Regions from separate parts of the Emergencia sp. JLR.KK010 genome, predicted to be linked through region 2. Evidence: predicted binding sites of a transcription regulator. Region 2 holds the regulator's gene; the other holds the start of a gene.
What was found. Region 2 encodes HrcA, which represses chaperone genes, less so after heat shock. Its sites were predicted from a motif close to TTAGCACTCNNNNNNNNNGAGTGCTAA; they were not measured.

Region 1 (14,960 bases), 1.4 Mb from region 2:
CTTGGTATTCTTGTAAGATTTCTTAGTGTTTTTGTCAGTGGTGTAGAATGCTTTGTTTGTGAATCCGCTGTTCTTCTTTACGGATCTGAATACTTCATATCCGTCAGCAGCAGCAACATCGCCTTTTACAGTCCATTTTACAGTGATGGAACCTTTTTTAGCGGTAGAGGATGCTGTAATCTTCAGGGATTCTACAGCTTTGATTTCATTTGCCTTCAGCTGTGCTTCAGCATAGAATAATTTGTCAGCATTTACAATCTGAGCTTTTGCATCATATGGTTCAGAAGCATCGGTGTATTCTTCAACAAATGCATCATAAGCAGCTCTTGCAGCTTCAATATCGGTTCTTGCAGCGTTTGCGGAAAGTGCCGCAATTTTTGCTTCTACATCAGCTTTTACAGCTGCTCTTACTGCTTTCTGATAGTTTTCTACAGTTGCAGCGATTGCGTTAACTGCAGTGTCTTTGGATAAATCGCCGTACATGTCTGTACCATACAGTGCATCCAGTGCGTCTGCAACAGCTTTTACAGCTGCTTTATCAGCTGTAGTAACCTTGCTCAGTGCAGGCAGTGCAGCAATCTGATCATTGAGTGCTTTGATTTCTAAAGCCTTTACTGCATTGATTGCTGCAGTCAGTCTACTTTCATTGGAAACAGTCTGACCCATCTCTTTTGCAGTTTCGACTAATTTATTTGCTGCTTCTACAGCTGCTTTATCAGTCAGTGCGATTCTGTTAGGAATGTCGTTTACAGCTTTTTCAGCAGCAGCTTTTGCATCTTTCTTTTCTTTTACGGAAGGAAGTGCAGCCGCCATTGCTTTTGCGTCAGCTAACAGTGCCTGGATTTCAGCAGTAGTTCTTGCGCCTTTTTCACCGTAGAAGTTAGCCAAATCATCAGTCGTGAACTCTCTGTAAGCGTCGCTCCACTTATTCACATCGGCGTTTACCACCTGATCCATGTGAGCCTGTACTTTTTCAAGTTCTTTTGCATATCCTGCTAAGGCTTTAATTGCTGATTTTACTGCAGCAGCGTCTTTTACGTCAGAGATATCAACATCTTCGTTTTCAAGCACCTCTTTTACCTGCTTTTCGTTTGTGCAAGCATTGATTTTAGCAAGCTTTAACGCATATCTTGCTTTAATTTCTTCAGTCTCTTTATCATAGTAAGTTTTTTCTGCAAGTTTTGCGTCTCTTTCTGCCTCTACAGCAGCAACTGCTTTTGCCTTAATCCAAGCGATATCTTCGGTCTTGTTTTCAGCGCCAACGATTAAGTCGGTATCTTTTACGGTTTCGCCGGTGCGACCATAAAGCTTTGCTTTTGCAGCAGCAAGATTTTCGTCAATTTTAGCAGCGATGTACTTTAAGGAACCATCTTTTTCTACCTGCAGTTTGTAAGCTGCGGCAGCCTGCTCTAAAGCATTGTATTTTGCTACCAAATCACGGTTTGCAGTACCAGCTGTTAATGCAGTAACTGTAATCGGGGCAGTAGTAGCCAGGTCAATTTTGAACAGTTCTACTTCCAGATATGCGTCTTTTTCAGCAACTTTTGCATCGAAGTCTGCTTTTGTGTCAGTTCCTGCATTGTAAGCGTTTAATGCGTCTTTGTAGAATTCAGATGCATTTGCCTGCGCCTGTGCCTTTGCAGCTAATTTAGCAGCTTCTAAAGAAGCGTTATCGTTCTTTAAATCATCCTTTGTCTTAAATTCTGAAGCAGCCAGTTTGTAAGTAAGGATGATTTCTACACCATCAAGACCTGTGTAGGAGTCAGCTTTCACAATTTTGTTAGTAGAAATCAAATCCTGCAATGCAACGATTTTTTCTTTTACTTTATCTGCAGTTAAATCTTCTACATCTAAAGTAATTTTCTTAGCGGAAGATACCAGTTCATCTTTTGCTGCTTTTGCTGCTTTTGCATAAGATACTGGGAATGCAGCAGTTGGATCCATGATATCATCTGTATACAGAGTTAAATCAATTTTATCCAGCTCTGCTAAAACTCTTGCCTGTTCGATTGGAAATACAAGTTTCAGAGTGTCCAGCAGATAAGCAGTCTGTCCGTTGGAAGTTACTAAAGCTGTAAATTCAGCAGTAGTATCAGCGTCTCCGACTTTCATGTCTTTGTATTCCTTGCTGTTTGCTTCAAGAACTGCTGTGTCGGCAAGGTCAGCTTTGATTGTAGCAATGTCTTTTGCATCAAGTGCTGTTTTCCCTGCTTCATCAGCAGCGCCATAAGCAACCTTTAACTGATAAGATGTAATCTCTAATACTTTTGCATAGTCACCATAAACCTGATTTGCGATTGTTTCGTAAACGGATTTAGGAATGGTAACTGTTCCTTTTGCTAAGTTTTCAGTGTATTCGTTTGCCAGTTTCTTTACTGTGTCGCTCTTTGCATTTTCCAGATCGTTCGCTAACTGTCTGGTTGCTTCTGTCAATTTCTGTTCGTAAGAAAGTCCAGTAGGTGTTGAACCTTCAACAGCATCAGCTGCAAAAACAGAGCCAACAGCACTGAAGCTATAAGTGAAGACAACTGACAATGCAAGAAGCACTGTTAAAAATTTCTTCATTTTAAGAATTCCTCCCTCTTTTTTGTTCTTTTTTTAAGATTATAGTTATACGCCTTTTTGCGCAAAACTCATAAATGAAATGATAGTTCACAATGAGTATAACTCAAACACCCCAATCTTGGCAAGCATTTTTTCTACTTTTTGGAAAAAATATTCCCAAAAAAGGCTTTTGGGTTAAGGATAAAGCCTTTCGAATCAACGCACGACCGTGATTGTTTGTACTTGATTTACACAACACTATTTACGATTATTTCATTTGTCCACATTATAACACATCTCGTTTCGATTTCCAATAGTAAATTGTGGAATGCCAGCAATTTTTCTACTATATCATGTGCTCACTTACGCAGCTAAAATCGACAAAAACCGCTGATTTTAGCCATTTTCTCTATTTCATACTTCTATAATTTCCCTCAACATTACCAATAAATTTCTCTTTTTTTCTTGGTACTAAATTAAAAAGTGGGTTCAATCAGCTTGATTTTCCAATCTTTTTAGCGAAAATTTCTCCATTTTAGGCTCGCCTTTTCTCTCTCTGCTGTACTCCCTTTCCTCTTCTATCAGACCGTCCTTCATTCTCTCCAAAGTATGAGGCATCTAATCGTCCATAATAGGTCAAATCGACCTATTATCCATTTTTTATTCCGCCCTATGTTATATCTATATATCTACCACGGATTAATCAACACAAAAAACGAAGGAGGAAAATTATGAACATGAACGATTTAAAGTTAGCTATGGGTGAACGTATACGTCTCGCTCGTGAAAGCAAGCACTTGTCCCGTGCGCAGCTCGCAGAGCTTGTTCACCTATCGACAAAATTTATTTCTGATATTGAAAACGGCGCAAAAGGAATGTCTCTTAAAAACTTTATACTGATAACGCAAGCTTTAGATACCCCAGCTGACTATCTGCTTTTCGGAAGTATGCAGTCGCCTCCCTCTGAACTGTGCAGCGAACCGAATCCCGACCAGAAATAAGCGTCAGCTTTTATGACCCGTTTAAAGAACTTACATTTGCTGCATCCCGCTTTCTTGCCAAAAGAGAAGACATCCCACAACACGCAAGATGTCTTCTCTTTCTTACAACATTATATATCCGGCTTCAGCAGATTACATCATGCCGCCCATGCCGCCTCCTGGCATACCTGCAGGCATAGCCGGAGCATCCTCTTTGATATCTACGATACCTGCTTCTGTAGTCAGAAGCATTGCGGAAGCAGAAGCTGCATTCTGCAGTGCAGAACGAGTCACTTTTACAGGGTCTACGATACCTGCTTCAATCATATCTACATACTCTTCAGTAGCTGCATTAAATCCGTATCCAACCTTCTGCTTCTTAACCTCAGCAACAACTACGCTGCCTTCAAAGCCTGCGTTTTCGGCAATCTGTCTAACTGGCTCTTCCAGCGCTCTTTCGATAATCTTTGCACCGGTTCTTTCGTCGCCTTCCAATGTATCTACATACTTGGATACTGCGTCGATTGCACTGCAAAGCGCTACACCGCCGCCTGCAACAATACCTTCTTCTACTGCTGCCTTGGTTGCGTTCAGTGCGTCCTCGATTCTCAGCTTTCTTTCCTTCAGTTCAGTTTCTGTAGCTGCACCAACTTTGATTACAGCAACACCGCCGGACAGCTTAGCCAATCTTTCCTGGAGTTTTTCTTTATCAAATTCAGATTCAGTTTCCTCAATCTGCTTCTTAATGGAGTTGATTCTTGCTGTAATGTCAGCTTTTTCACCTGCACCATTTACGATAACAGTGGAATCCTTGTCAACTTTAACAGTTGCAGCCTGACCCAGCATATCTAAAGTAGCTTCCTTTAGGTCATAGCCAACTTCTTCGCTGATTACTACGCCTCCTGTCAGTACAGCGATATCTTCCATCATAGCCTTTCTTCTATCACCAAAGCCAGGTGCCTTAACAGCAACGCAGTCGATGGTTCCTCTCAGCTTGTTGAGTACCAGTGTAGTCAGTGCTTCACCTTCTACGTCTTCTGCAACGATTAAGAGCTTTCTTCCCATCTTAACAACCTGTTCCAAAAGCGGAAGCAATTCCTGAATATTGCTGATTTTCTTATCTGTTAACAGAATCAGTGGATTTTCCATCACTGCTTCCATCTTTTCTGTGTCGCTTACCATATATGCGGACAGGTAACCTCTGTCGAACTGCATACCTTCTACTACATCTAAAGTGGTGCCCAGTGACTTTGCTTCTTCAACAGTGATAACGCCGTCATTTCCGACTTTTTCCATTGCTTCTGCAATCAGTGCGCCGATGTTTTCGTCTGCAGCAGAAACAGAAGCAACCTGTGCGATACTTTCCTTGGTTTCTACTTTCTTAGAAATTGTAGCAATTTTTTCTACAGCAGTTTCTACTGCACCCTGAATACCTCTCTTCAGAACCATAGGGTTTGCGCCTGCTGCTACATTCTTAAATCCTTCTTTAATAATGATCTGTGCCAGCAGTGTTGCAGTAGTAGTTCCGTCACCTGCAACGTCATTGGTCTTGGTTGCAACTTCTTTAACAAGCTGTGCACCCATATTTTCTACTGCATCTTCCAGTTCAATTTCTCTTGCGATAGTCACACCGTCGTTGGTGATTAGCGGAGAACCGAAAGATTTATTAATCAGGACATTTCTACCCTTAGGTCCCAGTGTAATCTTTACAGTATCTGCCAATTTATCCACGCCAGCCTGCAGTTTTCTTCTGGCGTCTTCTCCATAATATAAATCTTTTGCCATTTTACTTTACCTCCCAAACAAAAATTATTCTACTGTTGCCAGAATGTCTGCCTGGCTCATGATAGTATATTCCTCACCGTCATATTTAATTTCAGTGCCAGCATACTTGGAGAATACAACCTTATCTCCTGCCTTTACTTCCATCGGTTCGTCCTTGGTTCCAGGACCTACAGCTACGACTTCTGCCATCTGCGGTTTTTCCTTTGCTGCGCTGGCAAGAATGATGCCGCCCTGTGTTTTCTCTTCGGCTTCTAACTTCTTAATCACAACTCTGCTGCCCAGCGGCTTGATTCCAAAACTCATTTTCTCTACCTCCTGATATATATTTATCTAATTTTTATTCGATCCGTTATTAGCACTCAATCAAAACGAGTGCTAATCACTTTCTTTATTGTAGGTCTTTCTGCCCTCAATGTCAATATATTTTCCAAATTTTTTTATGTGTTTTTGGTGAAATTTTCCTTTACTCTCTCCGATTCTATTTTGGTCCGATATTTCCAAAATATGCACAAAAGCTCTTCCATATACTATATCCTATAAAAGGTGCCTCTCACGTAAATATAAGGAAGCGTTCTTTCTTCTCGAAAGAACGCTTCTCTGGAACAATTATGAGAGCTTTATCTCACTTCTGCCTTACGAAAGGCTTCTATAAAATTCGCAATGTAATCTGCTACTTTCGTGAGCATTTCCACGCCCCATTGCTGCGTAGCTTCTTTTGGATCATCTGGACCAATCCAGCCATTAGACGTGTACTTTATAACATCTCGAGGCACAGGAATGCCAATGCCGCCAAATTCTATTCTGTCAAATCCCATGGTTGGAAAATCTGCGCCCAAATCATCAATCAGTTCCTGCCCACGCATATGGTCAAAATACACCAGATTCGGATTTATTGCCAGCATTGCCGCGGTTTCCTCTCCACCACCGTGGCCGCCTGCCCACGCAGCATTGAGCTGGCCTGCCATAATCCACCAGTTCAACTGCACACCAAGCGCCCCTTTGCGGCTTAATTCAATGCACACGCGATTTAAAGTCGGGATATTGCCGCCATGACCGTTGAGGAACAAAATTTTCTTTGCTCCATGCGCTAGCAATCCATCGGTAATACGTGTCAGCAGCTGATACATACAGTCTTCGCCCAAGGACACAGTGCCCGAGAAACTAGTCATATCCTCACATACACCATAAGGGATTCCCGGTGCAGCAGCTATTTCAACCCGTTCCTCTATCATAGACAGTAATTTTTCCGGAATCATAGTGTCAACTCCCAGTACATTGTGGCTGCCATGGCTTTCCAAACATCCAATCGTCAAAATCACCATGTCATTTTTCTGAAAGTAAGACTCCGTTTGCCAATATGTCATTTCCGCAAGTCTCATTATTCTGTTACCTCAACATTACGCAGGCGATGGTATCCATTAGGATCCGGCGCAAAGCCGCTTACTTTCTTTGAAGCGCCCACATTGACACTCTCATAGTACAGCGGTGCATACGGTGACAAGTCTCCCAGCAATTCTTCCAGCTGATCATAATACTCTTGTCTTTTTTCCGGTTCAGCAGTTTCTCTTGCTGCAATGACCAACTTATCTACATCTTTATTTTTCAGGAAAGCATCGTTTCCAGGATAACCTGTCTGTGTAGAGTGCAGCAGTGAATAATAAGTATAGTCAGCATCACCTGTTACGCATACCCAACCTGCAAATGAAAGTTCATGTGAGCCAGTGCCCAGCTCGTCAAGCCATGTACCAAATTCCTTTGTTTGAATGCTTACTTCAATACCAATCTCCTTCAGCTGGCTCTGAATAACCTGACATATTTCATTTTTTACAGAATCATCTGTTACTGACAGAGTACAGGAGAATCCATCGGGATAGCCTGCATCAGCCATCAGTTCTTTCGCCTTCTCGATATTATGTTCATACTTCTGAATCTTTGCAGAGAAACCAAAGGTACTTGGCGGAATAACAGAATCTGCAGGCTCTCCCGCACCATACAGCATGGTTTCTACGATAGCTTCCTTGTCAATGGCATATCTGATTGCCTGTCTGACTCTCTCGTCAGCAAACTTCTCGTTGGTTTCGTTAATAGTCAGATAGGAAACACTCTGAGAAGGACCTTTGAACATCTGCAGGTTCTCATCTTCTTCTACACGCTTAGAATCATTAGCGGAAACGTTGTAAGCCAGATCAGCCTCACCAGTTTCAATCGCAATAACTCTCTGAGAAGCTTCCGGCACTACTTTCATAACCAGGTTCTGTGTCTTCGGTGCTCCCTGGAAGTAGTCAGGATTTGCCTCCAGTTTAGCGTACTCGCCCTGTTTCCATTCTACGAACTTGTACGCGCCGGTGCCAATCGGGTTCAGCGCAAATGCATCCTCATCTGCCTCTACTGCATGCTGCGGCACGATAGCGGTAAAAGGTACAGTCAGTGCAGATAGCAACGGAGAATACGGTTCCTTCGTCTTCACGATTACAGTATAGTCATCCTTTTTCTCAACTTCACTGATTGCGTCTACAACATAGGAAACATAGTTGGATTCTCTGGCTCTATTCAGAGAAAATACTACATCGTCTGCCGTCATAGCCTCACCATCGTGAAACTTCACATCCTGGCGCAGCTTGAATTCATAAGTTCTCTCATCCAGCTGTTCAAAGCTCTCTGCAAGCAGAGGCGCCGGTTCGTTGTTCTCGTCCATAGTTAACAGTGTGTCAAAAATCTGACTTGTTACAGTAACTGCCGGTGTTTCTTTGCCTACATGTGGATCCAGAGATGTGACGTCTGCAGCTTGTACCCAGGTCAAGGTGTCTTTCGCTGCACCGCCGGACTCTTCGCCGCCACCGCCGCAGGCTGCTGCTGTCAGCGCAAGACATAGCACCAGCACTAAGGTTAATACTTTTTTCATTTTAAACTTCCTCCTTCAGATTATTTATTTCGTGAACGCGTACACAGGCAGTAAAATGACCGGGTTCGCTTTCCACCAAAGGGATGTCCTGACCAAAGCAGGCTTCTGTCGCATAATTGCACCTTCCCGCAAAGCGGCAGCCAGGTTTCGGTTCAATCGGTGAACTGATTTCACCTTTCAAAATAATTCTTTCCATCTGTATGTCTGGATCCGGAACCGGAATCGCAGACAGAAGGGCCTTAGTATATGGATGTAGCGGTTTTGAGAAGAGCTGCTTCACATCGCAGTATTCCACCACCGTTCCTAAATACATTACCATGATTTTATCTGCTAAATGTTTGACAACAGATAAATCATGTGTGATAAACATATACGTCAAACCCATATCACGCTGCAAATCCTGCATCAAATTCAGAATCTGTGCCTGGATAGAAACATCCAAAGCCGAAACAGGCTCATCACAAACGATAAATTGCGGATTCAGTGACAAAGCTCTGGCAATACCGATACGCTGCCTTCTTCCGCCATCCAGTTCGTGTGGATAAGAATTAACAAAACGCTGCGCCAGACCTACCAAATCCATCATTTCGCGAACCTTTTGCTCCAAGGCTGCTTTGTCATTCTTTTTAATCACACCCTGAATCGTCAAAGGTAATGCAATCGACTGACTTACCGTCATACGAGGATTTAAAGAGGAGAATGGGTCCTGAAAAATCAGCTGCATGTCCTTCTTCAGTTCCTTCATCTCATTCTTGTTGTACTTTAGAATATTTTTTCCGTGAAACAGCACTTCTCCCGATGTTGGCTCATGTAAACGCAAAACCGCTCTGCCAAGAGTGGATTTTCCACAGCCTGACTCTCCAACAACTCCCAGCGTCTCTCCTTTTGCAATATCAAAAGTCACATCATCTACTGCATGAAGCTGCCCGGCTGGCGTTGCAAAATACTTCTTCAGGTGCTTGACTTCAAGTAATTTTTCTTTACTCATCTCATCACGCTCCTTTCCATGCGTCTTTTTCTGCGCCAAAGCGATGACAGCAAACACTGTGTCCCTGCGTTAATTCCACAGGTTCCGGTGTCTTACAAGCACATACGTCTTTAGCATATTTACATCTTGGATGGAATCTGCAGCCCTCTGGTAAATTAGCTGGATCTGGCATCAGTCCTTCAATCGGCTGCAGCCGGTCTGTGTCCTCATTCAGCTTCGGAATCGAATCAAACAACCCTTCCGTATAAGGATGCACCCCGTTTTTAAACACATCGCGCAAGGTTCCCTGTTCTACAATCTCTCCAGCATACATGATTGCTACATATTCACAGTTTTGCGCTACTACTCCTAAATCGTGTGTGATAAGAAGCATGGATGTGCCTAGCTTACTTCTCAAATTCTTAATCAGATCCAGTACCTGCGCCTGTATCGTCACATCCAGTGCTGTAGTGGGTTCATCTGCTACCAGTAAATTCGGATTGCATGCCAGTGCTATGGCAATCACAACCCTTTGTTTCATTCCGCCAGAAAACTGATGCGGATATTCCTCTGCACGACTAGGATCAATACCAACCAGCGCTAACATTTCTCGCATTTTTTGATCCGCCTCTTCAGCAGATACTTTTTCATGTACAGCAATTACCTCTGAAATCTGTTTCCCCACAGTCATGACAGGATTCAACGCTGTCATCGGATCCTGAAAGATCATAGAAATTTCGTTTCCTCTAATCTTATACATATCCTCTTCACTAATCTCAGTAAGATTTTTCCCGTGATACAGAATTTCTCCGCCCACAATCCGACCCGGCGGCCACTGTATCAGTCGCAGGATAGCTTTCGCCAACGTTGTCTTTCCTGCACCAGTCTCCCCAACAAGTCCAACTGCAGCTCCCTGCGGTATATTCAGATTGACAGAATTAACTGCTCTTATGATGCCATCCTCGGTTTCATACCGTACAATCAAATCTTTGATTTCTAAAATATTATCCATAAACTTTTCTTCCTTACGTTAATTCTTCAGTTTCGGATCCAATGCGTCGCGCAGACCGTCTCCAATGATATTCAAAGCCAAAATTGTGACCAAAATCACCAGCCCTGGAAATACTGTGATATGCCATGCGTCTCTGATATAACCCCTGGCATTGGTAAGCATTGCACCCCACTCAGGAAGTGGCGGCTGAATGCCTAGCCCTAAGAATGATAAGCCTGCAATAGACAGAATCGCACCAGCAATCGCCATAGTCACCTCAACAATCAATGGCGCCATAGCATTAGGCAAAATTTGCTGGAAGATGATCTTTCTGTCCGATGCGCCCACTGCCTTTGCTGCTTCAATAAATTCTCTTTCTCGAATTGTCATTACAGATGCTCTCGTAATGCGGGCAAATTCTGGTACATATCCAATCGCGATAGATATCAATACGTTGACTAATCCCGGTCCCAATGCTGCTACGATAGCAATTGCCAGCAGCATATAAGGCAGAGAAAGCACAACATCCATCAGACGCATGATTACATTATCCACACGTCCTCCATAATAGCCTGCTACCGCACCGATAACAATTCCTACGATACCAGCTGCAAGAACTGCAGCAATACTCATAAATAAAGAGTATCTGGTTCCCCATAAAATACGCAGAAGGATATCTCGTCCGAACTCATCCAGCCCCAGGATATGTGAACTGCTTGGCGGTTCAAACCGCTGCGTCAGGTTTTGACTGATTACCAGTGTATCGTAGATGGAGTCGTTGGTGACCCAGTCAATCACTAAAGTGATAATTCCAATTAACGCCAGACATAGAAGAAAAATCAAACTGATAACGGCCATCTTGTTCTTCTTGAATCGTCTCCAGGCATCCGCCCACAAAGTTCTGGCTTTTACTGTGCCGCTATTGTTTTGCAAAACGTTTTCCAAGTCTTTTTCCTCCTCCCACGCTCTTGTATTGTGCTTTAATTCTTGGATCAACAAATGCGTACAGAATGTCCACCAGCAAATTGACCACAGAATACATCAGCGCCAGGAACATTGCAGATCCTAATACCATAGGCATGTCCTTGGCTTTGATAGATTCTACCATGAATCGTCCCAGTCCCGGCCACGAGAAGATGGTTTCTGTCAGTGCTGCACCGCCAAGCAACATACCAAACTGCAGTCCAATCACTGTTACGATTGGAATCAGAGCATTTTTGAACATATGATTTTTCGTAATATATCCTTCCTTCAGACCTTTAGATCGCGCCGTATCTATGTAATCCTGCCGCATGGATTCCAGCATGCTGGAACGTGTCATACGCATAATGCTGGCTGCACAGCCTGTCCCAAGAGTCAGCGCCGGGAGAATTAAACTCGGCAGCAGCGCCATCCCTTCTCCCATACCTGATGCCGGAAGCCAGCCCAAGCTCAGTGAGAAAAACATAACCAACAGAAGACCCAGCCAAAAGTTCGGCATAGCTACACCGATTAATCCTAATACAGTAGCGATATTATCTACCCACGTATATTGCTTTTTCGCTGATAAAATGCCAATTGGAACACCTATCAGAATCGCTACAAGAATACCGGCAATAGATAGAATCACCGTATTGGGAAAGTACCCCAGTACCTGCGGCAATACTTCCAGCTGGCTCTTCCAAGAAGTCCCAAAATCGCCTTTTAGTGCGTCAGTCATATAATCGAAATAACGCACAAACAGATTATGGTCCAGCCCTAACTCTTCTCGCATCGCCTGAACTGCTGACTCAGATGCCTGCTGTCCCAGTATCATACGAGTCGGATCACCTGGAGAAACAGCCAGGATGAAAAATACCAGAAATGATACACCGATTAATACCGGTATCATCATCAGTAATCGTTTCAAGACATATTTGTACACGTTTTATTCCTCCTCCTTATATAAAGGAATTTGCTCAAAAGTTCCTTTAACCAGAAGCTTTTTATTCTGCATCATCAATCTGCCTTTCGCCATAACAGTATCGATCTGCAAGTCCTCATCCAAAAGCACCAAATCTGCATCACTCTCCGGATGTAAACAACCCTTTCTCGGATAAAGTTCCAAGGCTTTAGCTACATTGCTCGTAATCAGCTGAATTGCTTCCTCCATCGGTACTTTGAAATCGACAACCAAATTTCGAATAATTTCATACAACGGTTCCATACCGCCGATCATTACATCTACTACTGCGTCCTTTGCCTCATTCCATACTGGAATACTTCCTCCGGCATCAGAGCTGACAGTCAGTCTTTCGATTCCCATTTCCTGCACGACCTCATAGAGTTCGTCTGTTTTAGATGGCTCAGTCGTAAAATCTGCCCAGCCTCCCATTGCCATAAATCGCTTTGCTGCCTCGGTGTGACAGTCCATATGCGTTGGACGAAAATGTTTGATTGGAATCTGCTGCTCATCGCATATTTCTATAATGTCATCCAGCGTTCTGCCGATTCCGCCTACGTGAAGGTGCAGCACGCCTGGTTTTCCCGACACCAAAGAAGCCATACGTATATCCGATGTCAGCCGCGTCAGCTCTTCCTTTGTCGGTCGAGATGCCCGGTGATCCGATATCGCCAATTTACATCCTAGAATTTCATCGATATAGACAATATCCTTTGCTACCGATCCGGTTACAGTTACAGGCGGATAGATATAAGCCCCTGTCAAGCAGTAAGCGCTAATTCCCTCTTGCTTTAATGACTTTGTTTTTGCCAGCAAGTTTTCCACGCTGCGCGTAAAGCTATCGGTTCCCAGCAGTCCCACTACAGTAGTAACCCCTGCTTTGATAATAGATGACAGCGGAAGTTCCGGTATACGCGATTGAAATCCGCCTTCCCCGCCGCCGCCAGTCACGTGAACATGCTGGTCAATGAATCCCGGAACTGCTGTTTTACCCGTACCGTCAATCTCCTTAATACCAGGAATTGCAGGCTGCAAGTCCTTGCCTACAGCTACAATCTGCTCCCCCGAAATCAAAAGATTGCAAGTGCCTCTCAGCATAGGATCATACAGTGTTACATTTTTAATTAGATACATGTACAAACCTCCTTCAAGTTATAATTATTTTATTCATTTCCTTTGTCATTGAAGTAGTATTCATTGTCAAAGGCTGGAATCGTTGATGTCTTGAAAAAGTCTTCAATCAACTTCACTTTACTGTTATAGGCTTCAAATACCTGCTTATTCTGCAAGATATACAACGAAGCGATAATGTCAGCCATAGCCGCCATAGATGCAATAGAATTATGAAAAATCATACTGTCAGAGCTGCACAGCAATGTGTGCCTTGCGTTGCGTACGATTGGAGAGGACAGCTTATCTGTCATTGCAAGCACCACTGCATTCTCCCTTCTCAAATAATCTGAAATCGCCACTGTCTGTGCTGAATAAAACGGAAGTGTAATCAGTATGAATACATCATTTTCGTCAAATCTGGTCAACGCATCCAAGACTTCTGCATAGTCAGCAACATTCACAAGCCGCGTCAGCGCACCCGTATCCCGCAGTTTATGCTGAAGACTTCCAGCGATGGTCAGCGATGCTGCATGACCGCAAATATAAATATTCTCTGCCTGACTCAAGGCATCTACAAATTCAAAAAGAGCATTGACATCTACGCCATCCATCGTTGCCTGCATCAACTGCAATTGGCTTTGCTGTAAACCAGTCAGGGTTACCTTGTCCGCAGCGTAACGTTTAGAAGAGGTTTCCAGCTTATTATTCCATCGCATTCTATCCTGCAAGTAGCCATGCATTGCCTTCTTCAGTCCTGAAAAAGTTTCCGCTTTCGTCTTCTTGCAAAAATTCAAAATCGTAGTCTCCGTAACTCCGATTTCGTCGGATAGCTTTTTCAGTGGTAAAAAACAGACCGCATCTGGATTATCTAAAATGTATTTCGCTATTCTTTTCTGCGTTCTGGTTAAGTCCGGCATCAAATCTTGTATTTCTTTCAATATATCCATAAGCCATTTCTCTCTTTCCTTCATACTGTGTATCCCTAAAGATCCATCAGCAGAGGTGTTTCTTCTATAAACTCTGCTTTTAGCCCCCGCTCTTCAAAGAATCTGCAGACTGACTTCAATGCAAATTTTTCTGTGGAATAATGTCCTGCCGCCAAAATACTGACACCTTGCTGCCTTGCCGCTTCATGAGATGGTGCAAACCAATCGGCTTCCTTTGTGCCTACGCCGGTAACAAAAAGACGCACACCTGCTTTTCTCAGTTTTTCATAGATGTCCGCTCCCTCACAGCCGCCAGCAACTAACGCGATCTTTCCATCCTGCAAGTTTTCTTCGCCATATTGATACAAGCGGCATTTATGCTCCACCACTAATTCTGTCTTGTCAAGAACCTGCTGTACAGTCTGAAAAGGTCCTGTACAAATCACGCCCATCATAGCGCCGCCCTCTTCAAAAAAACTTGAGTAAGGTGTCAATTCCATTTCTCCTGCCAAAGCAATACCCGGTGCATACGGTCCTAGCTGATCCAAAGGCAAGTGCATGCTATAGTGGCTAATGCGGTTTTCCTTCATATAGTGCTTATCCCTATCTGAAAAATATACCGGCGGCTCACTTTCAGGATGCTGTGCACCCGGATGATGTGTAAACAGCAGGCAGTCATGCGCTCCCTGTCGGCGGAGTTTTCCTAATACTTCCTCGCTTGAAAAAGTCGCAGTATAAACTTTGTCGATTACCTGCGCATTACTCAGCAGCAGCCCATTGGGCGCTAAATCGGTATACCGGCCCGGCTGAAAAAATTCGTCAAGCATTCGG
Region 2 (14,960 bases):
AACGTTACAGCTTTTCGATATGTTTTTTAATCGCTTCAAAGCTGGTGTCGCTGATGCAGTGTTCCATGCGGCAGGCGTCTTCGTAAGCAAGGGATTCCTCTACACCCAGAAGTATCAGTGCTTTTGCCAGCACATTGTGCTTCTCATAGGTCTTTTCAGCGATAAATAGTCCCTGTTTTGTCAACTCAATCTGTCCATCACTGTCCACTGTCACAAATCCGTTCTCGCGAAACTTTTTCATGGCGACGCTGACGGTAGGTTTGGAAAAACCCATTTCATTGACGATGTCAATAGCGCGCACGGAGCCGTTGCGTTTCTTTAAAATATATATCGTTTCAAAATAATCCTCTGCGGATTGCTGAATTTTCATGATTAATCCTCGTTTCATTTTTTTCTATTCTATCATAAAAAAAAAGTGTTGACAAGGAGGTTAGGGTGTGCTAACCTATAAAAGTAATGAGGTTAGCGAATGCTAACCAGAAAGGATGCTGAGACGATGAGTGTTGTAATTATTGGTGGACATGAGCGAATGGAACACAGATATCAGAAGATTTGTGAAGAATATGGCTGCACTGCAAAGGTTTATACGAAAGAAAAGGGCGCCATGAAAAAGAAAATTGGCTCGCCGGATTTATTGATTTGTTTTACCACTACAGTATCACATAAAATGGTACATACCGCCGCCCAAGAGGCAAAGAGAGGCGGCTTTCCAATTGCACATTGTCACAGTAGCAGCGGGTCGGCTTTAGCAGAAGTACTGAGAAAGCAGGGACTCGTATCTTTTAAACTTTAGGTTAGCAAAAACTAACTTTATGCGAAAAGAATTATTAAAGGAGGATTTATGATGCCTTTATCTATGGCAAAGCCGGGAGAAACCGTGACGATAAAAAAAATAGGAGGCAAACCCGAAGTACGCCAGCACATGGCAGAACTGGGATTTGTGGTTGACGAGAAAGTAACTGTCGTCAGTGAAGCCGGCGGCAGCCTGATTCTGCAGGTTAAAGACAGCAGAATTGCTTTGGGCAGAGATATGGCCGGAAAAATTATGTTTTAAATTTGGAGGTAACAATGCGAACTTTAAAAGATGTCAACGTAAAAGAGACTGTAACCGTAGAGAAAATCAATGGAACAGGTGCAATTAAAAGAAGAATTATGGATATGGGATTAACCAGAGGCACAGTTGTTTATGTGCGAAAAGTTGCACCGCTGGGAGATCCTATTGAGCTTACTGTTAGAGGTTATGAACTTAGTATCAGAAAAGCAGATGCAGAAATGATAGATGTAAAATAGGGGAGGAAGAAAGAATGCAGTATAAAATAGCCCTTGCCGGAAACCCTAACAGCGGCAAGACAACTTTGTTTAACGCCTTGACAGGAAGTTCCCAGTATGTGGGCAACTGGCCTGGCGTAACCGTGGAAAAAAAGGACGGAAAATTAAAAGGTCACAGCGATGTAGTGATTCAGGATTTACCTGGTATTTACTCACTGTCGCCGTATACTTTGGAAGAGGTTGTATCCAGAAAATATCTGGTCAGCGAAAAACCGGACGCTATTTTGAATATTATCGATGGAACCAACATCGAAAGAAACCTTTATCTGACCACACAGCTCATTGAACTTGGCATTCCTGTGCTGGTATGCGTCAATATGATGGACCTTGTCAGAAAGAATGGAGACAAGGTAGACCTTGGTAAACTCAGCAAGGAACTTGGCTGTCAGGTGGTTCCAATCAGCGCACTGAAGGGAGAGGGATGTATTGAGGCTGCTGAAAAAGCACTGAAAATTGCAGAATCTCATAAGACTGTGGATATGCCCCATGTTTTCACTGGCAGTGTGGAACATGCGCTGGCTCACATAGAGGAGTCTATTTCCCTAATGGTAGAACCGGGATTTTTGCGCTGGTATGCTATCAAAATCTTTGAAAGAGATGAAGATGTGCTGGAAAATCTCCGTATAGATGCAGGTCTTTTAGAGCATTTGGAAGAACATATCACAGACTGTGAAGCTGAACTTGACGACGAAGCGGAAAGCATTATCACCAACCAGCGATACAGCTACATCAGCAAGGTCGTAGATAGCGCAGTAGTCAAAAAAGAAAGAAGAGAAAACCTGACAATTTCTGATAAAATTGACAGGATTGTTACCAATCGAATTCTAGCACTTCCAATTTTTATCGTGGTTATGTGGCTGGTATACTATATCGCCATGTCTACAGTCGGTGCTATGGCAACAGATTGGACCAACGATGTGCTCTTTGGAGATATTGTACCGCCTGCAGTTTCCGGATTCTTAGAAGGAATCGGCTGTGCAGACTGGCTGGTCGGCTTAATTGTAGATGGCGTTGTTGCTGGTGTAGGTGCAGTGCTCGGTTTCGTACCGCAAATGTTGGTGCTCTTTATCTTGCTGGCATTTCTGGAAAGCTGCGGCTACATGGCAAGAATTGCTTTCATCATGGATAGAATCTTCCGCAGGTTCGGACTTTCCGGAAAATCCTTTATTCCGATGCTGGTGGGCGTTGGCTGTGGTGTGCCAGGCGTTATGGCTTCAAGAACCATTGAAAGCGACCGCGACAGAAAAATGACTGTTATGACGACAACCTTTATTCCGTGCGGCGCAAAGATGCCAATCGTGGCGCTCATTGCAGGTGCGCTCTTTGACGGAGATGCATGGGTGGCAACAAGTGCGTACTTTGTAGGTGTTGCAGCTATCGTAATTTCAGGAATCATCCTGAAGAAGACAAAGATGTTTGCGGGAGAACCTGCACCGTTTGTGATGGAACTTCCGGCATATCATATGCCGACCATCGGTACACTTCTTCGGAGAATGTGGGAAAGAGGCTGGTCTTTTATCAAAAGAGCTGGTACAATTATCTTATTATCCACAATCGTAATTTGGTTCCTGTCCAACTTCAGTGTAGAGGGTGGATTCCATATGATTTCCGATGTACTGGAACAGGATACGACCCTTCTTGCAAATCTGGGGACACTTCTTGCATGGATTTTCGTTCCACTGGGATTCGGAAGCTGGAAAGCGACCGTTGCGGCTATTACCGGTCTTGTAGCGAAGGAAAACGTAGTTGGTACATTCGGCGTACTTTATGGATTTGCAGAAGTTGCTGAAGATGGTGCAGAATACTGGAGTGCATTGTCCGCAGACTTTACCGCCGCAGCAGCTTACGCATTCTTAGTATTCAATCTGCTCTGCGCTCCATGCTTTGCGGCAATGGGTGCAATTAAGAGAGAAATGAACAACACCAAGTGGTTCTGGTTTGCAATCGGTTATCAGACAATCCTTGCTTATCTGGTATCTATGTGTGTATATCAGTTCTGGACAGCTTTCGCTGGCGGCGGATTCGGAATCGGAACAGTCGCAGCAATTGTAGCGGCAGCGTTCATCATTTATATGTTGGTTCGTCCGGCTTCTCAGAGCACTGAAAGTATTAAAAAAGTTGCGTATAAGAATAATAAAGCGGCATAAAAAAATATAGGAGGGGTGATAGCATGAATGCAGCGACGATTGGTGTACTGCTCATTGTAGTAATACTGGCAGGGCTTGCGCTTTGGTCGATTATCAAGAGCAAGAAAAATGGCGGCGGCTGTGCGGGCTGCGATGGCTGCGGCGGTGGCTGCAGTCACTGCAATGTTGAAAAGGGAAATTGAAGAGAGTATGAAAGAAAAGGACGGTGCGCCAAAATGACGTACCGTCCCTTTGATATTGTACTAGATAATCTCTGCGATTTCTTCAAAACTCTTTTTCTTTAGTATAGGAAGTTTGTAGTTAGGATCAGGTTTACCCACGACAAGAACCATAACCAGAGTTTCCTCTTCCGGACGCCCGAGAAGGGTGCGAAGGAAGGTTGGCGGTGCCGGTGTATAGGTCAGACTGGCAAGACCGGCGTTTCGCAGTGCATTGATCAGAAAACCGATGGAAATACCGATGGATTCGTTGACATAATAATTCTGATCTTTGGTACCGTCTTCCAATGTTTTATACCATTCCTTGAAGATAACGATGAGACAAGGTGCTTGTGTAAGGAAAGGCTTTTCCCAGTTGACGTCCAGCTTGTCAAGGTCAGCTTGCCATTCGGCAGTAATTTTGCTTTCGTAAAATTTCTTTTCGACTTTTTCGGCTTCTTCTCGAATTTTTGCTTTCATAGCCGGATTGGTTACGATACTAAAATGCCAAGGCTGCTTGTCTGCACCGTTAGGGGCAGTTCCCGCAGTTAAAACACAGTTTTTGATCACTTCCATGTCAATGGGATCTGGCAGGAATTCTCTGTATGTACGGCGCTTGCGGGATTCTTCCAAAAGTTTTTTCGATTTCTCTTTCATGAAAAAATACCTCTTGTAAAATAACTAAGAAAAGAATAGCACAGTTTTTTTGACAATGCAAGGTATAATTGTTATACTTGAACAAAAAATATTCATATATATTGTGGTTTATAAACATGAAACGCTATTTCTCTGTACAGTGGAACAGTGCATGCATTCACCAAAAATACACAAAAACATCATAAAAAAATGTGAAAATCCTGTTGACATTAGGGCAGAATAGGACTATATTATATATAGTGATTAGCACTCGAAAGAAGTGAGTGCTAATAAGGAGAAGCGTTATGGAATTAACAGATAGAAAATTGAAGATTTTACAGGCCATTATCAGTGACTATGTCAGATCAGCAGAGCCTGTGGGTTCCAGAACCCTCTCGAAGAGATTTGATCTGGGCATCAGTCCGGCCACAATCAGAAATGAAATGAGTGACCTAGAGGAGATGGGATATCTGACCCATCCGCATACTTCGGCTGGAAGAGTTCCTTCTGATAAGGCGTACAGATTATATGTGAATAAGCTGATGGAGAAACGTGAGCTGAGCCCGATTGAGAAAAATCTCATTGCAGAAAAACTCAGGGCAGATGTCAGCGAATTTGATGAGACCATCAAGCACGCTGCCAGAATCCTTTCAGAGATTACCAATCTGACTTCTTTTGCGATGACGCCGACCAAAAATGAGGATACTCTGAAGTTCATCAACCTATTGCCGGTGGATGAGACCACAGTGGTTTTGATGATCGTGTCAGAGAGTGGAAAGATTTCCAACACAGCCCTAAGAATGCGGGTACCATATACCGAAGAAGGACTGCAGATTCTGGCAAAGAATATGACCTATAATTTTAACGGCAAGAAGATTACAGATGTTCTGAAAGAACACATTATCGCAAGTTTTGAGTCTGACATAGAGGCGATGAGCAAGCTGGCTGAGAATATCATGCCAAACTTTATGAAGACATTGGAAGATATGCTCAATGTGAATCTCTATATGGATGGACTTACTAATATATTCGACATTCCGGAATATAACGATCTGGAAAGGGCAAAGAGCTTTCTTTCGCTTCTGGATAAGAAAGAAGACTTTGCGAAGAAGTTAATGGAGAGAGAAGATGGTATCATCGTTACCATTGGAGATGAAAATGCTGATGATTTGATGAATGATTGTTCCATGATTACGGCAACCTATCATGTAGACGGCAAGATGGTCGGCAAGATCGGCGTTATTGGTCCGACTCGTATGAAGTATGGAGAAATTACTTCTATCATCGAGTATCTGACTGACAATCTCAGCAGCACATTTCAACTAGAAGGCGGTGAAGACGAAGAGTGAGTGAGGAGACTAAGGTGAACCAGGAAGAATTAAAAGAAGAATTGAACCAAGAAGAAGCATCAGAAATGGAAGAAAATGAAATGCCAGCGGATGATAACGCTGAGGAATCCTGCGAAGAGCAGACAGAAACCAAAGAAGAGACATCTGAGGAAGGCGAAGCGCTGAATACCAAATATCTTAGATTGATGGCAGACTTTCAGAACTATAAGAGACGGGCAGAAAAAGAGAAAGGCGATATTTATGCCTATGCCAATGAGAAAATTATTGTAGAACTTTTGACCGTCATGGATAATTTTGAAAGAGCGCTGCAGCACGAATCCGCAGACGAAAGCTTTGCAGAAGGCATGAAAATGATTTTCAAACAGCTGACTGACGTATTAGAAAAAGCCGGTCTGGAAGAGATCAAGGCACAGGGCGAGGATTTCGATCCGAACTTCCACAATGCTGTCATGACTGAAGACAATGCAGAGTATGAAAGCGGCAAAGTGACAGAAGTGCTTCAAAAGGGATATTTGCTTAATAAGAAGGTTATTAGACCTTCGATGGTTAAAGTCAATAATTAACTTGTCAAATTGTCCCACAGCGTTGTTGCTCTTGATGTTTCGCTTCTCACGTACCAGGAGTACGCTCCGAGGCTCAACATCTTCGGCGCCTAGCTGTGAAACAATTTTACGGCGTTAATTAAAAGGAACGGCTTTAACGAAACTAATGTAAAAAAAGAAAATTTATTATAATCCAAAAGGAGGAATTTTAAATGGCTAAAGTAATCGGTATAGATTTAGGAACAACAAACAGTTGCGTATCCGTGCTGGAAGGTGGCGATCCTGTCGTAATCGCAAATGCAGAGGGTAACAGAACTACACCATCTGTAGTGGGTTTTGCAAAGAATGGTGAAAGACTGGTAGGTGAAACTGCAAAGAGACAGGCAGTAACCAACCCGGACAGAACCATTGCGTCCATCAAGAGACACATGGGTGAAGACTACACTGTAGAAATCGACGGCAAGAAATATACGCCGCAGGATATTTCTGCAATGATCCTTTCCAAGCTGAAGGCGGATGCAGAGGCTTATTTAGGTGAAAAAGTAACAGAGGCAGTTATCACTGTTCCTGCTTACTTCTCCGATGCCCAGAAGCAGGCAACTAAGGATGCAGGTAAAATTGCAGGTCTGGAAGTAAAGAGAATCATCAACGAGCCGACTGCTGCATCTTTGGCATATGGTCTTGACAAGGAAGAAGGATCTCACAAGATTCTGGTATATGACCTGGGCGGTGGTACTTTCGACGTATCCATTCTGGAACTGGGCGACGGCGTATTTGAAGTACTGGCAACCAACGGTGATACCCACCTGGGCGGTGACGACTTTGACAATGCAGTGATGAACTTCCTGGCTGACAGCTTTGCGAAGGAAAACGGTGTAGATCTTCGTGCAGACAAGATGGCACTGCAGAGACTGAAAGAGGCAGCTGAAAAAGCGAAGAAAGAATTATCCAGTGCACAGACCACTAACATCAATCTGCCGTTTATTACAGTAACCGCAGACGGTCCGCTGCACATGAATATGGATCTGACCAGAGCGAAATTTGACCAGCTGACTGCTGATTTAGTAAAGAAATCAATCGAGCCAATGAAGAAAGCTATGGCAGACGCAGGTGTTACCAATGCTGACCTGGCAAAGGTTATCTTAGTCGGCGGTTCCACCAGAATTCCGGCAGTACAGGAAGCTGTTAAGAATGTAACCGGAAAAGATCCGTTTAAGGGTATCAATCCTGACGAATGTGTATCTATCGGTGCTGCTATTCAGGCTGGCGTATTAACCGGCGAAGTTAACGATGTACTGCTTCTGGATGTTACACCGCTGTCTCTGTCCATTGAAACACTAGGCGGCGTAGCTACTAAGCTGATTGAAAGAAATACAACGATTCCAACTAAGAAGAGTCAGATTTTTTCCACAGCTGCTGACAATCAGACTGCTGTAGATATTCACGTAATGCAGGGCGAGCGCGAAATGGCTTCCGGCAATATTACACTAGGTCGTTTCCAGTTGACCGGCATTGCACCGGCTCCTCGCGGCATTCCGCAGATTGAGGTTACTTTCGACATCGACGCAAACGGTATTGTAAACGTTAGCGCAAAAGACTTGGGTACCGGTAAAATGCAGAACATTACTATCACTTCTTCCACCAATCTGTCTGAAGATGAAATCAACCAGAAGGTAAAAGAAGCAGAACAGTACGCAGAAGAGGACAAGAAGAGAAAAGCTGAAATCGAAGAAAGAAACAAGGCTGAAAATCTGGTATACGAAACAGAAAAGGCGCTGGGTGAATTAGAAGGCAAGATTTCTGATGATGAAAAGAAATCTGTAGAAGACGCAAAGGAAGACCTGAAGAAAGCATTAGAAGCAAACAATTCGGATGATATTAAGGCAAAGACTGAAGCTTTAACTGAAAAGTTCCATGCAATTTCCACCAAGCTTTACGAGCAGGCTGCGCAGGCACAGCAGGCGGCAGGCGGAGCAGGTTTTGATCCGAATATGGCTGGCGGATTTAATCCGAATGCAGGCGCAGATAGCGCAGCAGGTCCTGCAGGGGATAATGTTGTGGATGCAGATTACGAGGTTGTGGACGACGACAAATAAAATGCTTGCTAAAATCGCTTGTGGCGTTGTTGAAGCCCTAGCCCGATTTGCATGAGCAAATCGATGGTTGGCAAACCTGTGCACTACGAAAATTTTTCGACGTGAAAACAACTAGCTGCTAAATGAAATTTATGAATTTGCTCACGGCGGAGGGACTCCGTCGCGGGCAAATTTCTGCGTTATTGTAAATTAAGTAATGGAAGGTGAAAGTAATGGCAGAAAAACGAGATTATTATGAGGTCCTGGGGCTACAAAAGGGTGCCAGTGACGATGAAATAAAGAAGGCCTTCCGAAAGATGGCGATGAAGTATCATCCTGACAGAAATCCGGGTGATAAGGAGGCCGAAGAAAAATTCAAAGAAGTCAATGAGGCGTATGGTGTATTATCGGATGCTGATAAGAAGAGTAAATATGATCGCTTCGGTCATGCCGGTGTGGATCCAAATGCCGGTTTTGGCGGAGGTGGTTTTGGCGGCTTCGGCGGAAGTGGTGGCTTTGATGATATCTTTGATATTTTCGGCAATATGTTCGGTGGCGGAGGCGGCTTTGGCGGCGGCAGTGCCAGAAGGAACGGACCGAAAAAAGGTCGGGATCTGCAAAAGGCGATTACGATTGAATTTGAAGAAGCTGCTTTCGGAACAAAGAAAGAGATTAGTATTAATAAATATGTAAAGTGCAGCACCTGCGGCGGCGAAGGAAATGCGCCCGGAACCGAGAAGAAAACTTGTGCAAACTGCGGCGGAACAGGTCAGGTTCATACCGTGCAGAGAACGCCGTTTGGGCAGTTTCAGAGCACAGGTCCGTGTCCTGAGTGCGGCGGTAAAGGTACTGTGATTGAGACACCGTGTCCTGACTGCAGCGGTAGCGGTAGAGTTCGCAAGACCATTAAAATCAACGTGGATATTCCTGCCGGCGTGGACAACGACAGCGTAATTCCAATCAGAGGGCAGGGTGAACCGGGAGAAAACGGCGGACCAAACGGAGACCTCTACGTTGTAATTACTGTAAAACCGCACAAGGTTTTCAGACGTGAACGTGACAATTTATACTTAGATATTCCAATCACATTTAATCAGGCGGCGCTAGGCGATGAAATCACCGTGCCAACTCTGGACGGCAAGGTTTCCTACAAAGTGCCTGCCGGAACACAGCCCAACACAGTATTCCGGTTAAAAGGCAAAGGGATGAAGAATGTACGCAGCGGCCGCATGGGTGACCTCTATGTGAAAGCAGTGCTGGAAGTTCCAACCAAGCTGAACACAAAGCAGAAAAAGGTCATTGAGGATATGGGAAAAGCAGTAGACCATAAGTGCTATCAGAAAAAATCCAGCTTTGCGGAGAAGATGAAGGAACTGTTTAAATAGCAATTTTCGAGAGAAAAATAAGCGTGTATATGCTAAAAGCATATGCACGTTTTTTTGTAGATAAGAAAGTTAAGCTGGCATATTTCTTGCTTTTTTATTGATCAGAAACAAATGGAGGTACAGATATGTTTGATTTTCATTTTAGTATACCGACGGAAATCTATTTCGGAAAGGGATGTGAAGAGCGGGCTGGCGCTCTCATGAGCCAATATGCCAGCCGGGTACTGATGGTGTATGGAAGCGAGCGGATTTTTCAGATGGGGCTGGGTGAAAAACTGGTCTCATGGCTGGAAGAAGCGGGCTGCACTGTATTTCGATTAGGCGGAGTGAAGCCTAATGCGAGCACAGACTATATTCGCAGCGCGATAGAGCTGGTTCGCAGGAAACAGATTGACGGCATTTTGGCCATTGGCGGCGGCAGCGTCATGGATTCAGCGAAAGCCATTTCCGCAGGCGCTTATTTTGAGGGAGACATCGTGGAATTGTATTCGGATCCACAGGCTGAGCCGAGTCGATTCTTGCCTGTGGGTGCAGTGGTGACGATGCCGGCTACAGCCAGTGAATCCAATGAAATGTCGGTAATCAGTGACAGTATATCGGGAAAGAAAATTGCCCGGGCATTTGCCCAGTCAAAGCCTAAGTTCGCGTTACTTAATCCGGCGCTGACCCTTAGCATTAGCTGCTTTCAGACTGCCAGCGGAGGTTTCGACATCTTTGCGCACGCCTTTGAGCGGTATTTTGACTTAAACAGAAAGAGTAGTCTCTTGGATCGTATGACACTTGCGCTCATAAAAGAAGTGGTGGAAACTTTGCCTAAAGTGCTCAAAAATCCGGAAGACGAAGGGCTGCGCGCAGAACTCATGCTGGCGGCGACAGCAGCGCATAATGACATGCTCGGCCCGGGCGGTGATTTTGCCTGCCATGAAATGAGTCACCAGATCACAGAGACCTTCGGCGTGGCGCATGGCGCTGCTCTGGCCATACTAATTCCGGCTTGGTGCGAATCTGTCAATCATCGCGCGCCACAACGCTTTTGTGAATTTTTCCGGGAAATCTTTGGCGCTGAGGGAACCTGCGAACAAGAGATTATCCAAAATGGAATTGCTGCCTTAGAGCGTTTTATTGCGGAGATTGGCCTTTCTCAAAGACTGGAAATAGAGGAAAGAGATTTTGCTAAGTTGGCTGAACAGACGCTGAATGGAAGACTGTTTATCGGATGGGGCCTGGCAGGGCTTTCTGCCGCAGATATAGAAAAAATTTATAGAAAATGCCTGGTATGTGTTGCATAAGCGCAACAGGTTTGCGAGTACACGCAACAAGATTTGTTATTTTCATAACAATTCCTTGCAAAAATCACATTTTTTCTTTGGCACAGTTTTTGCTCTAGTTAGAAATGTAATTATAAATTATGTCGGAATTTTTAAGGAGGAGAAAAATGAGTAAAGCGAAATCACTGGTTGCTCTTGCAAAAGGCGATGATATTCAGGCAAATGTAACAAAGGTATTTGACCTGATGGGCGGTGTTACCAATGTCATTCGCAAAGGGACTACTGTGGTTCTAAAACCAAACGCAGGACATGCGGAACCACCAGAAACTTCTGTATGTACCAATCCGGAGGTAGTAAGGGCGGTTATTCGCGAGGTAAAAAAGGCAGAACCGAAGAGAATTATCGTAGCGGAAGCTGCTGCAATTGGATGTGATACGATGGAATGCTTTAAGGTCAGCGGCATTCAGGCTGTTGCTGAAGAGGAAGGCGTTGAACTGATGGATATCAAACGCGACAAGGATTTGGTAAAGGTCGCAGTTCGCGGATTCCGCTCTAATATCGATTCCGTAAAGCTGCCTAGATTCCTGCTGGAAGCGGATCATCTAATCAACCTGCCGATTCTGAAGGCACATGCTTCCATGGTATTCTCCGGCGCGCTGAAGAATATCAAGGGAGTGGTACAGGACAAAGTACATATGGATATGCACAAGCAGAACTTGACGATGGCGATGATGGACGTGTGGTCCGTATGCCGCGCTGATATCAATATTATGGATGCGCACCGTGCAGCGTCTGGGTACAGCCCGCATATGCCGGTTCCAATTGAATCTCATATGATTTTGGGCTCTAAAGATCCGGTTGCCATCGACCGTGTTGCTTGTGAAGTGACCGGTATCGATACGACAGCCGTAGATTATTTCAAAGTAGCAGAAGAAACCGGTTTAGGAAACTATGCCATGGATCAGATTGAAGTCGTGGGCAATACCATCGAAGAGTCCTTCATGAAGATGTGGATTCCGTATATCGGAGATATGAGCACCAGATGGCCGGAATACGATGTAAGATGCAAAGGCGGATGCTCCAGCTGTCAGGCGCTGCTTGCCATTAATATGGAAGAACTCAAGGCGGTAAACGCTTACGATGAGAATGCCGGAATGACTGTTGTAATCGGCGGACTCAACGAAATTCCGGAAGACATTCCAGATGAAAAGATTGTACTTCATGGAAACTGCACCAAGAAATATCTGAAACAGCATCCTGGCGCATATCATATCCTGGGATGTCCTCCGAATGAACCGGCTCTGTATTTGACCATTCAGAGGCATGAAACAATTGATGGAACAGGTGATCAGGAGGATGAAATCATTCGTCCGTGCATGGCAAGAGATGCACAGGTATGGCACGATTACGTTTTCGCTAAATTTGAAGAATACAAAAAAGAAAATCCGGAGGCAAAATAATGGACGGTTATATCAGAGTAAAAGCTGGGAAGGAATTTTGGGATATTCTGAATCTCATTTTTACCGATGAATTCATGCAGAAACATACCAACTTTGAGAACTTTGAGTACTTCCGTTATTCCAGCGCGGTAATGTGCAGTTGGAGCGGGGAATATATGATTTATCCGGAAATTGTCTTCAATAATTTTGTGGTCGAAAGCACTGTTTTCAAGACTTGGGACGAGATGGTCATGAAAGCGGCGGACGAAAAATTTGAGAAGAAAATAAGCTAAAACTAAAATGATAAAGAGGAGATATAGATATGGCTGACAACAAACAAAAGCTCCAGTCTGAAAACACCAAATCTAACTTTGGTAAAGGCTGGCTGATCATATTTTATTCAATGATTATGTTTTTCTTTCTGATTGGCTTCTCTATCGATGGGCAGAATATCGTAATCGATCAGTGGATCAATGCGAACGGCGGCGGAGCTGATCCAACCGAATTAAAACCGCAACTGCTGAAATTGGCCATGTATGCCGGATTCATCGGCGTAGTTGCTTACTTTGTCATCGGTAGAATCCTGGTCAAGGTTGGAGGAAGAGCGCTCTCTGCAGCATGTCTTGCTTTAGCAGGCGCTTCCTACATCTACTACGGACATTCAACGACAACTACAGGATATTTCATCGGTTTAACGCTGGTTACAGTATTTATCAACGGCGCTGCTTACATCGGAGGCGGCAACCTGGTTACGCAGTGGTTCCCGAAGAAAAAGGGTCTGGCAAACGGATACACCACCATGGGTCACAATCTGGGCTCTGCATTTTATGTACCACTGATTAGCGGATTGATCGGTGCATTCGGCATTGCGAAAGGGATGATGATGCCTGGTATCGCTGCGATTATTATCGCTGTAATCGCTTACTTCATCATAAGAAACACACCGCAGGAAAGAGGTATGTATCCCGATAATGTATCAAAGGAAACATATGAATCCGAATATGCGCAGGAGACAGAAAACGGCGAACCAAGATGGACCGTCGCGAAGCTGTTAAAGACCAAAGAGATGTGGTTCGTTGCCATCATCATCGGCATCAACCAGCTGGTTACCACCGGCGTAATGAGCCAGATGGTTCCAAGAAACATCGAACTGGGTTTTGCGCCTGAAAAGGCTGTATGGTTAATGACAGTCTGCGCCGTTGTCGGCGTCTGCGGATCTTACGGATTCGGCTGGCTTGACCAGAAGCTGGGTGTTAAGAAGGCGGTCATCATGTTCCTGGTATGGTATTGTGCAGCTCTGGCTGTAAACTACGTCCTGAACAGTATGTTAGGCGGATATATCTGCGTGGCAATGGTAGGCGTAGCCATCGGCGCTGCCGCCAACTTCATGACTTCACTTCCTGCATCTGTATTCGGAAGACAGAGTTTTGACGTTGTATACTCCATCTACTTCCCGGTGATGCAGATCGTATTGATGATGAACTACTACATCAACGCGAAGGCTCTGGAATTGACCGGATCCCTGAGAGGCGCTTACCTGGTATTCATCGGTCTTTTAGTTGTCAATGTTGTACTGATCAACTGCTTCGATACGAAGAAGTACAACCTGGACTACAAGAGAGAAGAAGAGCTGGGTGCGTAAACAGTTTTAGAAAATCTGGACAGGCTGCTTCCGTAGTGAAGCGGCCTGCCCGTATATATAAACGGAAAGGTGGAATTTCACATGAGAAACGTAGTGATTACAGCGGGCTGCAGAACGCCGATTGGAGCGCTTGGCGGCCAGTTTAAAACTTTGACATCCTTAGATCTTTCTATTCCGGTCATGCAGAACCTCATCGAGCGCGCAGGCATTGATCCGGTTATCATCGAGGACGTAATTTGGGGATGCAACTATCAAAGAACCTATAAAGAAAACAATCTAGCCAGAGTAGCTGCAGTCAAAGCGGGGCTGCCGGTGACCGTTCCCGGTATCACCATTCACAGAAACTGCACCTCCTCCATGTCTTCCATTCAGTTCGGCTATTATCAGATTAAAGCTGGTGAAGCGGACTGCATCATGGCAGGAGGCGCGGACAGCATGAGTACGGCGCCGCATATGGTATTCAACGCTCGCTACGGGCAGAAATACGGCCATATGGAGCTTCGGGATTCTATGTGGGATTCTCTGACTAATCTGGGCGTAGGCCCTGCCATGGGTATCACGGCAGAAAATGTGGCGGACGAGTACGACGTGACCAGAGAACAGATGGACGCCTATGCTCTGCGTTCTCAGCAGAGAGCCGTAGCTGCCATTGACGCCGGCAAGTTTCAGGACGAAATCATTCCGATTACTATAAAAGGTAAAAAAGGCGATACCGTCATCAATACAGACGAGTATCCGCGTCGTGATGCCAGTCTCGAAAAGCTGGCAAAGCTGAAGCCGACTTTCAAAGAGGACGGCAGGGTAACGGCAGGCAATGCCTCCGGCATGAACGACGCGGCTTCCGGCGTGATTCTCATGGCGGAGGATAAGGCAAGGAAGCTGGGTGTTCCGATTCTTGCCCGCATCAAAGCAGTGGCAACCACAGGCGTGCGTCCTGAGGTGATGGGAATC

Region 1: V1225_RS05495 (co-chaperone GroES) is a predicted target of HrcA. The motif match lies at 5,662-5,688, and genes of this name have one in related genera.

What each region holds. Positions count from the first base shown of each region.
Region 1 is NZ_CP143550.1:1,152,441-1,167,400, reverse strand. Features, by position in the region: gene V1225_RS05510 (fibronectin type III domain-containing protein) at 1-2,565, opposite strand, end outside; gene V1225_RS05505 (helix-turn-helix transcriptional regulator) at 3,276-3,545, shown strand; gene groL (chaperonin GroEL) at 3,678-5,309, opposite strand; gene V1225_RS05495 (co-chaperone GroES) at 5,334-5,612, opposite strand; gene V1225_RS05490 (creatininase family protein) at 5,927-6,673, opposite strand; gene V1225_RS05485 (ABC transporter substrate-binding protein) at 6,688-8,211, opposite strand; gene V1225_RS05480 (oligopeptide/dipeptide ABC transporter ATP-binding protein) at 8,213-9,199, opposite strand; gene V1225_RS05475 (ABC transporter ATP-binding protein) at 9,204-10,190, opposite strand; gene V1225_RS05470 (ABC transporter permease) at 10,209-11,114, opposite strand; gene V1225_RS05465 (ABC transporter permease) at 11,089-12,072, opposite strand; gene iadA (beta-aspartyl-peptidase) at 12,076-13,224, opposite strand; gene V1225_RS05455 (MurR/RpiR family transcriptional regulator) at 13,254-14,150, opposite strand; gene V1225_RS05450 (Nif3-like dinuclear metal center hexameric protein) at 14,186-14,960, opposite strand, start outside.
Region 2 is NZ_CP143550.1:2,568,157-2,583,116, reverse strand. Features, by position in the region: gene V1225_RS12435 (metal-dependent transcriptional regulator) at 5-370, opposite strand; gene V1225_RS12430 (DUF2325 domain-containing protein) at 470-793, shown strand; gene V1225_RS12425 (FeoA family protein) at 842-1,054, shown strand; gene V1225_RS12420 (ferrous iron transport protein A) at 1,069-1,290, shown strand; gene feoB (ferrous iron transport protein B) at 1,305-3,476, shown strand; gene V1225_RS12410 (FeoB-associated Cys-rich membrane protein) at 3,500-3,658, shown strand; gene V1225_RS12405 (nitroreductase family protein) at 3,719-4,330, opposite strand; gene hrcA (heat-inducible transcriptional repressor HrcA) at 4,615-5,658, shown strand; gene grpE (nucleotide exchange factor GrpE) at 5,673-6,221, shown strand; gene dnaK (molecular chaperone DnaK) at 6,413-8,296, shown strand; gene dnaJ (molecular chaperone DnaJ) at 8,509-9,660, shown strand; gene V1225_RS12380 (iron-containing alcohol dehydrogenase) at 9,786-10,949, shown strand; gene V1225_RS12375 (DUF362 domain-containing protein) at 11,096-12,388, shown strand; gene V1225_RS12370 (hypothetical protein) at 12,388-12,660, shown strand; gene V1225_RS12365 (MFS transporter) at 12,690-14,009, shown strand; gene V1225_RS12360 (thiolase family protein) at 14,091-14,960, shown strand, end outside.